DNA from 3 places in the Pseudoalteromonas sp. 23_GOM-1509m genome. Region 1 is predicted to be linked to each of the others. Evidence: predicted binding sites of a transcription regulator. Region 1 holds the regulator's gene; each other region holds the start of a gene.
The links. Region 1 encodes sigma-54, which starts transcription at its own class of promoters, with help from an activator protein. Its sites were predicted from a motif close to GTTGGCACGNNNNTNGNNT; they were not measured.

Region 1 (4,291 bases):
GGTGGAGACGTCGCGTTTCTGAAAAACGTTTTATTAATGTTTGATCGTCACTGTCTAAATAAAATACCGTTGGTTTAGTAAAACCAGGTAAATATTCAATGATTTCATTAAACTGCTGTTGCTCTTTAGGTAGGTTACGTACATCAACACTCACGGCAATTTTATTATAACTGTCGGAAACACTGCGCACTAATGATGGTAATAAATTAAGAGGAATATTGTCTACACAATAATAACCTAAGTCTTCCACAACGCGTAACGCCACAGATTTACCTGAGCCTGAACGACCGCTTATAATTATTAATTCCATTTATCACCTTTCTTTATTACTACGATTGACTGACGATAACCTGATACAGTTCGCTATCCGATTTGGCGGCGCGTAACTGTTTACAAAATTCTTTATCATTGAGCTTATCAGCAATCGTGGCTAGCGTCTTCAAATGCTGCTGATTATCGCCATCGGGAACAATTAACGCGACAAAAATGTCAACCGGCCGGTTATCAATCGCATCAAAATTAATAGCTGTTTCGCTCACTAAAATCAAAGCAAGGGGCTCTTGAGCTCCACTCATGCGACCATGTGGAATAGCAATGCCTCGGCCAATGCCTGTACTTCCAAGCTTTTCTCTTGCAGTTAATGCATTAAGAATATCTTGTTGTGTTAAATAGGGCAGCTTATTGTGAGCCAATTCACTGATAAATTCTAAAATTCTTTTTTTACTATTAAAAAGGACCGCAGCTTTACTGCAGTCCTGACAGATAAGTGAGCTTAGTTTCATAGTGTTAGTGTCGAGCAAGTTTCTCTTTGTGTTTAATTACTTGACGATCTAGCTTGTCAATGAGCGAGTCTATAGCGGCATACATATCTTGATGCTCAGTAGAGGCAAAAATCTCAGCGCCACTAACATGAACGGTTGCTTCAGCTTTTTGGTTTAGTTTTTCTACATCGAGAATAACGTGCACATTCGTTATGTGATCAGTGTGCCTCTGTAACTTCGAAAATTTACTATTTACGTAGTCTCTAAGCGAGTCGGTAATATCTACATGGCGACCAGTTAAATTCAGTTGCATAAACATTTTCCTCTTTGTTGTACGCCTTAAATCAAACTTTTACGTTGATTAGACGGGGGAATAGCTAGAGATTCGCGATATTTTGCAATGGTTCTCCTCGCTACTTTAATTCCTTGCTCTGCCAATATATCTGCAATTTTACTATCACTCAATGGTTTAGCTGAGTTTTCTGCAGCGATTAATTTTTTAATTAATGCACGTATTGCTGTTGATGAACATTCGCCACCATTTTCAGTACTTACATGGCTTGAAAAGAAATATTTAAGCTCAAAAATGCCACGTGGTGTATGCATGTATTTTTGCGTAGTAACACGCGATATAGTCGACTCATGCATTTCCACCATTTCAGCCACATCGTTAAGCACCATAGGCTTCATAGCCTCAGGACCGTGTTCAAAAAAGGCCTGTTGCTGCTGCACAATACAGTTGGTTACTTTAAGTAGCGTGTCATTCCTACTTTCTAAGCTTTTTATAAACCATTTAGCCTCTTGTAAGTGCGAGCGAATAAACTGGCTATCACCACTTGATTTAACCGTACGCGACATAGCTGCATATTGGCTATTTACTCTGATCTTAGGCATGCTATCTGGGTTTAATTCAACTACCCAACGACCTTTAACTTTCTTAACCGACACATCAGGAATAACGTATTCAGACTCTTCTCTAACAATAGTGTCTGCCGGTTTTGGGCTGAGCGTATGAATCAACGTCATGATTTCTTTAAGCTCATCTTCTTTAAGCTTTGTTTTTTTCATTAACGTGCGATAGTCACGTGCAGCAAGTAAATCAATATGATCGGTTAAGATCATTTTTGTTTCGTTTAAAAAAGGTGTGTCTTTATCAAATTGATTTAGCTGAATACACAAGCACTCTTGTAAACTACGCGCGGCTATTCCCACTGGATCAAATAGTTGAATACGCTTTAGTACCGCTTCTATTTCGTCAAGTTCAACTTCATCTTCGCCGTCGTTTTCTTGGTTAAAGCTTTCTAATATTTCTTCACAGCTAAGGGTTAGAATCCCTGAATCGTCCACAGCTTCTACAATTGCAATAGCTATCGCTTCATCGGTAGGACTAAACGGCGTCAGTTGAAGTTGCCACATTAAATACTCATGCAGCGTTTCAGTCGAAGAGCCTTGATAAATAGATTCATCTTCTGGCATTGGGCCCGATGAAGAGGCAGGCGCAGCGCTCATATATTCATCCCAAGTAACATCCATAGCCATATCATCGCTAATGGTGTCTTTGGTCATTGCTTCGCCGCTATCTTGCTCATACTCGCTAGGTTTATCGTCAGCTGAGGCACTTAGCGTTAAGTCATCGTTATCGGCTTTTTGTTCGTTTTTACCTGCAGTGTCTTCGCTGTAATCGTGTTCTTCAACTTCAAGCAAGGGGTTGCTATCGAGCGCTTCTTGAATTTCTTGCTGGAGATCCAATGTACTGAGTTGCAATAAGCGAATTGCTTGTTGCAACTGTGGAGTCATTGTAAGTTGCTGGCCCATGCGCAGCTGTAATGATTGCCTCATGTATCTCTAACAATCCTTTTAAATTAGTATAATTAATCTTAGCAGATGCTTAGTGTAATAACACACATATTAGAGCTTGAACTGCTCGCCTAAATAAACATCGCGTACTGTTTTATCGTTTAATACATATTCTGGAGTGCCTGATGCAATTAACTCCCCATGAGAAACTATGTAGGCTTTTTCACAAACATCAAGAGTTTCGCGTACGTTGTGATCTGTGATAAGTACGCCAATTCCTCGGTTTTTAAGATGCTCTATAATCTTTTTAATATCTAATACTGAGATAGGATCAACCCCCGCAAAGGGTTCGTCTAAAAGGATAAATTTAGGGTTTGCTGCTAACGCGCGAGCAATTTCAACGCGGCGACGTTCACCACCTGATAAAGCCATACCTTGACTATCGCGGATATGCTGAATGCTAAATTCATCAAGTAAATTATTTAAGGTATCTTCGCGTTGTTGTTTATTTAATTCTTTACGTGTTTCTAAGATAGCCATTAAGTTTTGATAAACAGTCAGCTTTCTAAAAATAGACGACTCTTGCGGTAAATAACCAATCCCTAAACGCGCTCGGCTGTGCATCGGTAATAAAGTAATATCTTTATCATCAATTGATATTTTGCCTTTATCGCTAGGCACAAGGCCTACAATCATATAAAAAGTGGTGGTTTTACCTGCACCATTAGGGCCAAGTAACCCCACAATACTGCCAGCTTCAACCTCTAGGCCAACGTTTTTTACAACTTCACGACCTTTGTAGCTTTTAGCTAATAGCTCTGCTTTTAATGTGCTCATGGTTGGCCTTTATCATCTTCTTTTTTATTTTCAACAGGGACTAAAATAGTGTGTACACGGTCTGTTGAGTTTTCGTCTTTTTCTGCGCTAATTAACTGCTGCTCGATATCGTAAGTGATACTTTTAGCTGTTATTTTTTGACCTGCTTGAGCAATGCTTGCATCGCCGATTAAGGTTAAAAAACGCAGCGACACATCGTAACGCACTTCATTAGCACTGGCGCTCATTATAGTGCCATCAGCTTGTGTTTCTTCAAAATATGCAGGGCTGCCTGTGGCAATTAATAACTGTTTGTTATCGCCTAGATCATCGCGTTTATGCACTTCTAAACGGTCAGCTGTGATACGGCGATTACCATGAATAATTTCAACATTTTTCTCAAAAATGCCTACGTTTTCTTTTAATTGACCTTCTTGCTTATCTGCACTAATTGAAATTTGATTAGCAGCGGGGGCTTCAGCAGGTTCAGCGCCATTACTGTTAAAAGCAATTAATAGTGAGGGAACAATTAAAATTTTAAATAGGTTATTGGTCATAATATAGGGTTCGCGTATGGTTAATAAGTTTAATCACCTCGGTTTTTAAATCGGCCTCAAGGCCTTTACCTGTGATTTTTAAATTAGGTCCTGTAATAACGACAGGCTGCTGTGATTGCATGGTTAATAGTTTTATATCAACATTGATGGTCTGGGCGGTGATCGTATCGATCATGGCGTTATCTACTAAGTTTTGAGCGGTTACATTACCCTCTAACACCAGTTGACGGTCGTCGTAGAGGGTGGCTTCATCGGCGTTAATACGCCATGTTTGCTGCTCGTTGTATAAAGTGAATATAGGCTTTTCAAAAAAGGTAAAACCGAGTTGTTGATACAACTCCATTTTTACCGCAGTTACCT
Region 2 (4,291 bases), on a different contig from region 1:
CTTCATCCTACATGGACTCTTTACGTTGGCAAGATAAGCAAGTGCCAAAAAAAGAAGAGAGTGATGCGTTAACCCAAGAAGATTTCTTTTCGTTGTTAACACAGCAGTTGTCATATCAAGATCCCAGCAAACCAGCTGATAACGATCAGATGATTGCACAAATGACAAACTTTACTATGGCTGAAGGGATCTCAAATTTAAACTCTAACTTTGAGTCTTTAGCTGCGTCGATGACATCAAATTCAGCATTGCAAGCATCAACACTGGTTGGTAAGCAAGCGCTGCTGGAGTCTGACACACTTGAGCTTAATGAGTCGGGTGAGGTAAAGGGAGCGATTGTTGCTGAAAAGCCGGTAGACAATTTAACGCTTCGTATTGAAGATGCATCAGGGCAATTAGTTAAAACTATTGATTTAGGCACGCAGCCTGCAGGTGCGGTTCGCTTTGCTTGGGATGGTAAAAACGAAGCGGGTGAACGACTTCCTCCTGGTGAATACAATGTTAAAGCTGAAGGCAGTACGGATGGCGAATTCTCTAGCTTACCAATTGCCTCATTCAAAAATATTGAGAGTGTTAATATTAATGGCTCAAGCGGCATTATTATTAATACCAAAGAAGGTGCGGTTAGGCTGACTGATGTCGCAGAAATCGCGTAATAGATTTTATGTATTTTTTAGCCAATAGGCTAAATATTTTTTAGGTTAGAGGTTAATTATGAGCTTCAATATTGCATTAACAGGCCTTGCTGCCGCACAAAAAGATTTAGATGTTACCGCCAATAATATTGCCAACGTAAATACCACGGGCTTTAAAGAGTCTCGCGCTGAATTTGCTGATGTATACGCATCATCAGTATTTAGCGCCGGTAAAACGAAAAATGGTGATGGTGTACAAACCACTATGGTTGCCCAGCAGTTTCATCAGGGCTCGCTGCAGTTTACTAATAATTCACTGGATTTAGCGATCACAGGTGAGGGCTATTTTGCTACCAGTCAAGACTTAGGCGCACAAGACTTTACCTACACGCGTGCGGGTGCATTTAAGCTTAATAAAGATAACTTTGTTGTAGATGCTAAAGGTAATTTTTTACAAAGCTTCCCAGTTGATGAAGTTAGTGGTGATACGACCTCTGTAAGTCTTAGTACTTCATCTGCTTTACAAATACCAGATTCTTCGGGCTCTCCGCGCTCTACTTCAAACGTTTATACATCATTTAACGTCGATTCTCGAGAAGATGTAATAGCTGTCCCTTTTGATGCAACAGACAGTACTACTTATAACTCTTCGACATCGACCACAATGTATGACTCACTTGGTGAGCCACATGTTCTACAATTCTTTTTTGTAAAAACAGCGCCTAATGAATGGCAAGTACATGGTACGCTTGATAAAACTCCCTTTGATGCAACTGGTGCCGCGACAGCAACACCAAGCCCGCTAAGTACCTTTGGGTTTGATGCTAGCGGTTTGCCTGCAACGACTAATGGTGCTCCAAATGTTGGTCCAACCTTTACTGATGTTAATTTAACCGGAGCTAATTTATCGGGTATTTTATCTAATGGCGCCCAATTTGATGATATTGCGATTAATTGGCGCGATGAGGCCGGTACTGCAAATAGAACGCCTACTCAATATGCGAGTCGCTTTGAGGTGAAAGCACTAGAGCAAGATGGTGCGACAGTAGGTCGCTTAGCGGGTATTGATATTGGTACAGATGGAAAAGTTGTTGCATCTTACAGTAATGGTGATTCAACTTACTTAGGTCAAGTTGCCATGGTGCGCTTTTCAAACTCACAAGGTTTGCAGCAAGTAGGTGACACTTCATGGAAAAAAAGTTTGACCTCGGGGGAACCAATTGCGGGTGAGCCAGGTTCAGGCACACTAGGCAACATTAATTCGTCAGCTCTTGAGCAGTCTAACGTAAACTTAACCAATGAGCTGGTTGATTTGATTAGTGCGCAGCGTAACTTCCAAGCAAACTCTCGTGCGCTTGAGGTTAACTCAACTATTCAACAGAACATCCTTCAGATCAGATAATCATATTTTGATTTACTAAGGCTGCTTAGTGCAGCCTTTTTTATTCCTCTCCTAAAATCTTATTCACACTTAAATTTAATTTGGCACTTATATTGCATTTACTCATACATAGATTTCTTAATGAGTCGATGTTATGGATAAAATGGTCTACATAGCGGCATCTGGCGCTAAACAAAGCATGCAAGGGCTTGCTCTTAAAGCCAATAATTTGGCAAATGCGAATACCACTGGGTTTAAATCTGATTTTGCGCAAGCACGGTCAATGCAGGCTTTCGGTGAAGGTTTGCCGACTCGTGTTTTTGCTATGCAGGAGCGCCCAGGATCTAACATGACATCGGGCGGTGTTGTCGAAACAGGTCGCAGCCTTGATATTGCTATGAGTGATAATGCATGGCTGAGTGTTCAGGATGCCTCCGGTAATGAAGCCTATACAAAAGTGGGTTCGTTAAATATAACGGCTGAAGGAATGTTGACTACCAGCGACGGTCGTCAAGTTATTGGCGAAGGTGGGCCAGTCATATTACCTGTACCGATTGAAAAAATTGAATTTAGCAAAGATGGCACTATTCAAGTTCGCCCTCAAGGTGCACCGGCTAACTTTTTAGAAGAAGTTGATCGGCTAAAAGTAGTTGATGCAAACAACGCTACACTCGAGAAGGGTAACGATGGCTTATTTAGAGCTAAACCAGGCCAAATAGTCGAAACATCAGCCAATGTACAAGTATTAGGTGGCACATTAGAAAAATCGAATGTAAATCCTGTGCATGAAATGGTCGATATGATCAGTCATCAACGCCAATTTGAATTACAAGTAAAACTGATGAAAACAGCTGAAGAGATTGACGAACGTCAAGAACAGCTGATGCGCATCGTTTAACTTTAACGTGAGGACATTATTATGAATCCAGCATTATGGATAAGTAAAACAGGGCTTGACGCTCAACAAACTGATATATCGGTTATATCAAATAACTTAGCGAACGCCAGTACAGTGGGTTACAAAAAAAGCCGTGCTATTTTTGAAGACTTACTCTACCAAAATATTAATCAACCAGGCGGTCGCTCATCGCAAGACACCGAAATGCCGTCAGGCTTAATGCTGGGCGCGGGTACGAAAGTGGTCGCTAATCAGAAAAACTTTTCCCAAGGTAACATGCTCACCACTGAAAATTCATTAGATTGGATGATTTCTGGTCCTGGATTTTTCGAAGTATTGCAGCCAGATGGCAATATTGCTTATTCGCGTAACGGCCAGTTTACCACCGACGGTGAGGGGCGAGTTGTAACTTCGGGTGCCGGTTACGTTGTTCAGCCTGAAATGAATGTGCCTGATGATGCACAGTCAATCACCGTATCTCAAGATGGTGAAGTGTCAGTTCGCATTAAAGGTCAAGCCGAAAACGTGGTTATTGGTCAAATTACTATTAGTGATTTTATCAATCCGTCGGGCCTTGAGCCTATAGGGCAAAACCTTTATACCGAAACTGCAGTAAGTGGTGCACCTGTTCAAGGTAACCCGGGGGTTGAGGGCTTAGGTACAATTATTCAAGGTTCACTTGAAACATCAAATGTAAATGTGACCGAAGAGTTGGTTAATTTGATTGAAACTCAGCGAGTTTACGAAATGAACTCAAAGGTAATTTCAGCGGTTGATGAAATGATGAGCTACATCAATCAACAATTATAGTCTTGGGGGATTGTATGCGTAATATCATGTTATTTGCAGTAGGGACTTTACTGTTAAGCGGTTGTGTATCTACACAAAATAATGAAGTAGTGCAGGACGATCCCTACTATGCACCTATGTATCCTGAGCCTAATATGGAGCCAGTGGTAGCAACTGGCTCTTTATTCAGTACTCAGTTATCGAATGACTTATATGCCGATAAGAAAGCACTTAGAACAGGCGATATCATTACGGTTAAATTGCAAGAGTCAACCCAAGCCACAAAAGCGGCTAAAACAGAAACAGATAAACAAACAGATGCTAGCCTCGATCCTGTTATTGGTTTAGGTGGTTTACCGGTTAATATTGGTGGCGATAGTATTCAATTTGGGGTTGGTAGTGATGCGTCGTTTAAAGGTGACTCAAAATCAAATCAATCAAACAGCCTAGTTGGCGATATTTCGGTTAACGTGATGCGAGTATTACCAAATGGTAATTTAGTGATTCGCGGTGAAAAATGGCTAACGCTAAATACCGGTGAAGAATTTATTCGCTTAGAGGGGTTAGTGCGTCCACAAGATGTTAATG
Region 3 (4,291 bases), on a different contig from region 1:
ATGGCATTGGTGCCTTTAAGATCTGGCGCTTTATAGTACATGTCAAAAATGCGTGTTAGTTGCTCTTGTGGAATGCCTTCACCGGTATCGAGTATTTTAATAATAAGCCAAGGGCCATCTTCACGGTTTTCTCTGGCACAATCTAAGATTACGCTCCCTTGTTGAGTAAACTTAACAGCGTTATTAATTAAGTTCCACACCACTTGGCGTAAACGAGTCGGGTCAAGCAAAGCATATATGTCAAGCATGCCAGAACGCTTCACTTCAAACGAAAGCTCTTTTTGCTCAGCAATAAGGCCTGCAAAGTTAACCACATCGTTGATAAAGTCCGAAACATTAATTTCGTTGGCGGCAATATCTAACTGCTCACGGTCAATTTTATCTAAATCTATAATATCGTTGAATATGTTACCTAGCGTTTCGGCGCTTGAAAACACGGTATTACACCAACTGCGTTGCTGTTTGTTTAATTCGGTATCCAGTAGCATACGCGTTAAGCCCACAATACCATTAAGCGGTGTACGTAACTCATGGCTTAATGTGGCAATAAATTTCCCTTTATCTTTATAAGCTGTTTCCAGTGCCTGCGCAGCTTCTTTACGACTAGTAATATCACGGCCAAACGCAAGTAAACCAATGTAATCCCCTTGTTCATTAATAAAGGGAAGTTTACGCAATTCAAACCACCTAATTTCACCGTTTACTGAGTACTCCACATCTATAGTTAAACCTTGGTGAGTGCGCTCAACTTGCTCATCGGTTCTGAGTACTTCTGATAAAAAGTGGCTTGGGAATATTTCTTCTGCGGCTTTACCAATAAGTTCACCACTGGTTTTGCCCATTACCTCTTCAAACATTTTATTACAACCGGCAAACACCCCGTTGTTATCGCGGTAATAAAATAAATCCGGCGAGGAGTCTACTATTGAGCGCAGTAACATGCCTTGCTGTGCGAGTTCTTGTTGTGTTTTTTTACGCTCTGCAATTTCACGCCTAAGCTCTTCTATTGCTCGGTGTTTGGCATGAAAAGCCATTTTACGTTCGTCAATTTCAATATTTAAGCGGTTAATATTGTCTTTGAGGGTTTGATTTAAAAGCTTCTCTTGTTTTGTGGCACTATCTAAATAAGCATAAGAGGCATCAAGTTGCCGAATAGAGTTTAATAATATACTGATAACTAAAGGAGAAACAACCGAGGTAAAAAATACCACGGCGAGTATATCAACCAAGTTTACTTCGCCTATGGCAACGTAATAAAACATACTTGATAAAACCAGCGATATTGTCAGTAATAATGCATAGCAAATAGCTGCAGTTTTAAACTCACCAAAACGAGTTATTGAACTGGAAAGAACTCGAACCCACGGGTTCAAAGAAGAATCAGTCATATATCAGTTTTTCTCTTAGCTAAATGCTTAGGGTCTGTTGACCTTTCAAGGTTAAAGGCTAATTTTAGCATTTTCTATCAGCTATTTTCATGTTGTGCGACAAAAACAATAAAATTTCATGTTTGGTGTTATTTGCTGCATTTCAGCAAATCTTTATTTAGTGTAAAATGCGGCGTTTTAAATATTGCAAATAACGAGTAACGTATCATGCAAAAAACTATGCCAGATATTGCTAACACGGCTGCCGCATTACAAACAGGTAAATTAGACTGGGTAGGTATGGGCGATATAGAGCTGCCTTTTATTTTTGAATCTCTTGATTTAGCTCCAGTTACCGTTAATGCAAAAGCACGCGCCTTTGTTAATTTACACAAAGCAGATGCTAAAGGCATTCATATGTCGCGACTATTTTTAGCGTTGGATCACCTCTCAACTGAGCAACAGGTCAATCCACAAACCTTAGCACAAGCCTTAGATACCTTTATCACCAGTCATGAAGGCTTAAGTGATAAAGCACACATTGAATTTAAATTTGAATTGCCGCTACGCCGTAAGTCATTACTTAGTGGTAAAGCAGGTTGGAAAAGCTATCCCATTGTACTTACCAGCACTATCAATCAAGGCGTTATTAGTTTTGAGCTCAGCGTTGATGTGACTTATTCATCAACTTGCCCCTGCTCTGCAGCACTGGCTCGCCAATTAATTCAAAACGCATTCAGCGAAAAGTTTTCTCAAGAAACACTCACTCAATCAGAAGTTTTAGAGTGGCTTGGAACAACTCAAGGCATTGTAGCAACCCCGCATTCACAGCGTTCAATTGCTAATGTTAAAGTTAAATTAGCAAATAACATTAAACAGTTTGATGTGGTTAACTTAATAAACTTACTAGAAGATGAGCTAAAAACACCAGTACAAGCTGCGGTAAAACGTGAAGACGAACAAGAGTTTGCTCGCTTAAACGGTCAAAATTTAATGTTTTGTGAAGACGCAGCACGAAAAATTAAAACGACGTTAGAGTCAAAAGAGTTTAGCGATTACTTCCTGCAAATTAACCATTATGAGTCTTTACATGCTCATGATGCAGTTGCGATTGCCGTAAAAGGTATTGAAGGCGGCTATAAAGCATAATAGTGCTCATCCCCATTCGTTAATAAAACAACCATAACAACTATTTGGGCACATAAATTGCTTTAGAAAAGCAGTGTCAATTTGTTGTTATGGAGTTACCGTATGGAATTCGCTTTATTATTAATATTAGTGCTAGTTGTTGGGGCATCTGTCGTTGCGTCAAAATTTAATGATGACGGCGGAAACCCTTATCCTTTTACTCGTAAGCAAAGTGTATTTACCCAAGTAGAAGGGGCGTTTCTGAATTTATTAGAGCGCGCTGTTGGCGATCAATATAAAATTGTTAGTCGCGTTAAACTAATCGATGTGATTGACTGTAAACAAGGCCTGTCTGTTAAATCTAAACGTGCGGCAATGGCTAAAGCAAAAAATAAGCAGCTCGACTTTGTTTTAGTAGATAAAGAAAAAATGACCATAGTGGCTGCGGTTGACTTAGTTAATAACGCCAATAAAGATGGCCACAAAGCACAGCGCGACTGGTTTGTTAATGGCGCATTGGAAGCCGCAGGTATTCCACATATTCGTATGAAAGTGAAGGCAGGCTACCGCCCAAGCGAAGTACGCGATGCAATTATGTTTAAATTAGGTAAGCCAGCGGCATCTAAACCTTCACGACCTACGCGTGCTAGAGTTCATAAACCGGCGGTATTGTCTCCTTCTCAAGCAAAGGCACAATCAACAGCCCTTGCTGAAATATAATCAATAAGTTTATAAAGTGCGGGCTTTTTAAGCTCGCATTTTTGTTTGTTTTACCCCACGTTATTTTTTGCAGTATAATCACCGTATTCAAACTCAGGAATTTAACACTATGAATGTTGGTATTATTGGCGCAATGGAGCCAGAAGTTAAAATTTTGCGCGAGGCGATGCAAAATCCACAAGTTTTAACCAAGGCTGGTTTTACTTTTTACACAGGCGAGCTTGCAGGCAATACCGTCACTTTAGTGCAATCAGGTATTGGTAAAGTCGCTTCGACAATCGCAACCACATTACTTATCGATAACTTCAATCCAGATTGTGTTATTAACACTGGCTCTGCCGGTGGATTCGACCCATCACTAAACGTTGGCGATGTAGTAATTTCATCTGAAGTACGTCATCACGATGTTGATGTAACAGCGTTTGGTTACGAAATTGGCCAAGTACCACAAATGCCAGCAGGTTTTACTGCTCACCCTAAACTTGTAGAAGCAGCCGAGCAAACAATTGCACAAATTAGTGAAGTAAAAACCCTTGTTGGTTTAATTTGCACTGGCGACTCGTTTATGTGCGACCCTGTTCGTATTGAAAAAGCACGCAGTGACTTCCCTACAATGCTAGCAGTAGAGATGGAAGGTGCATCAATTGCGCAAACGTGTTTTGCACTTAATACACCATTTGTTGTTATTCGCTCAATGTCTGATATTGCAGGCAAAGAGTCGCCGCAATCATTTGAAGAATACTTAGAAACAGCCTCTATAAATTCATCAAAAATGGTCGTAGCTTTACTTGAGAAATTAACGGCGGTTACGCTGTAAATGCTCAATAATATTGTTCAAAATCATTTGGACTTTATTGTATTTATTTGTGCGCTCCTTGCTGAGCGCTTTTTACCTTTAGTAAGTTGGTATCACCCTAACCACATACTCTCTGCTATTTTTAGCGCTATAAGCCAGCGTATTTATAAAAAAACAGACACCAAGCAATATCATTATTTAGCAGCCTCAATGGCAAGTACGCTTATACTTAGTACTGTGCTTATTATTGTAGTTTTACTGCTTCAGTTTGCCTTTTACC

Region 2: the regulator sigma-54 is predicted to act here: its motif matches at 2,117-2,135, upstream of N523_RS0114910 (flagellar basal body rod protein FlgF).
Region 3: the regulator sigma-54 is predicted to act here: its motif matches at 2,561-2,579, upstream of N523_RS0103960 (DUF2726 domain-containing protein).

What each region holds. Positions count from the first base shown of each region.
Region 1 is NZ_JADO01000011.1:163,028-167,318, forward strand. Features, by position in the region: gene rapZ (RNase adapter RapZ) at 1-310, opposite strand, end outside; gene ptsN (PTS IIA-like nitrogen regulatory protein PtsN) at 330-782, opposite strand; gene hpf (ribosome hibernation promoting factor) at 787-1,074, opposite strand; gene N523_RS0105435 (RNA polymerase factor sigma-54) at 1,101-2,600, opposite strand; gene lptB (LPS export ABC transporter ATP-binding protein) at 2,670-3,395, opposite strand; gene lptA (lipopolysaccharide transport periplasmic protein LptA) at 3,392-3,931, opposite strand; gene lptC (LPS export ABC transporter periplasmic protein LptC) at 3,921-4,291, opposite strand, start outside.
Region 2 is NZ_KI912433.1:326,467-330,757, reverse strand. Features, by position in the region: gene N523_RS0114920 (flagellar hook assembly protein FlgD) at 1-656, shown strand, start outside; gene flgE (flagellar hook protein FlgE) at 715-2,037, shown strand; gene N523_RS0114910 (flagellar basal body rod protein FlgF) at 2,171-2,914, shown strand; gene flgG (flagellar basal-body rod protein FlgG) at 2,936-3,724, shown strand; gene flgH (flagellar basal body L-ring protein FlgH) at 3,739-4,291, shown strand, end outside.
Region 3 is NZ_JADO01000010.1:93,750-98,040, forward strand. Features, by position in the region: gene arcB (aerobic respiration two-component sensor histidine kinase ArcB) at 1-1,388, opposite strand, end outside; gene folE2 (GTP cyclohydrolase FolE2) at 1,596-2,516, shown strand; gene N523_RS0103960 (DUF2726 domain-containing protein) at 2,619-3,215, shown strand; gene mtnN (5'-methylthioadenosine/S-adenosylhomocysteine nucleosidase) at 3,325-4,032, shown strand; gene N523_RS0103970 (cobalamin biosynthesis protein CobD/CbiB) at 4,033-4,291, shown strand, end outside.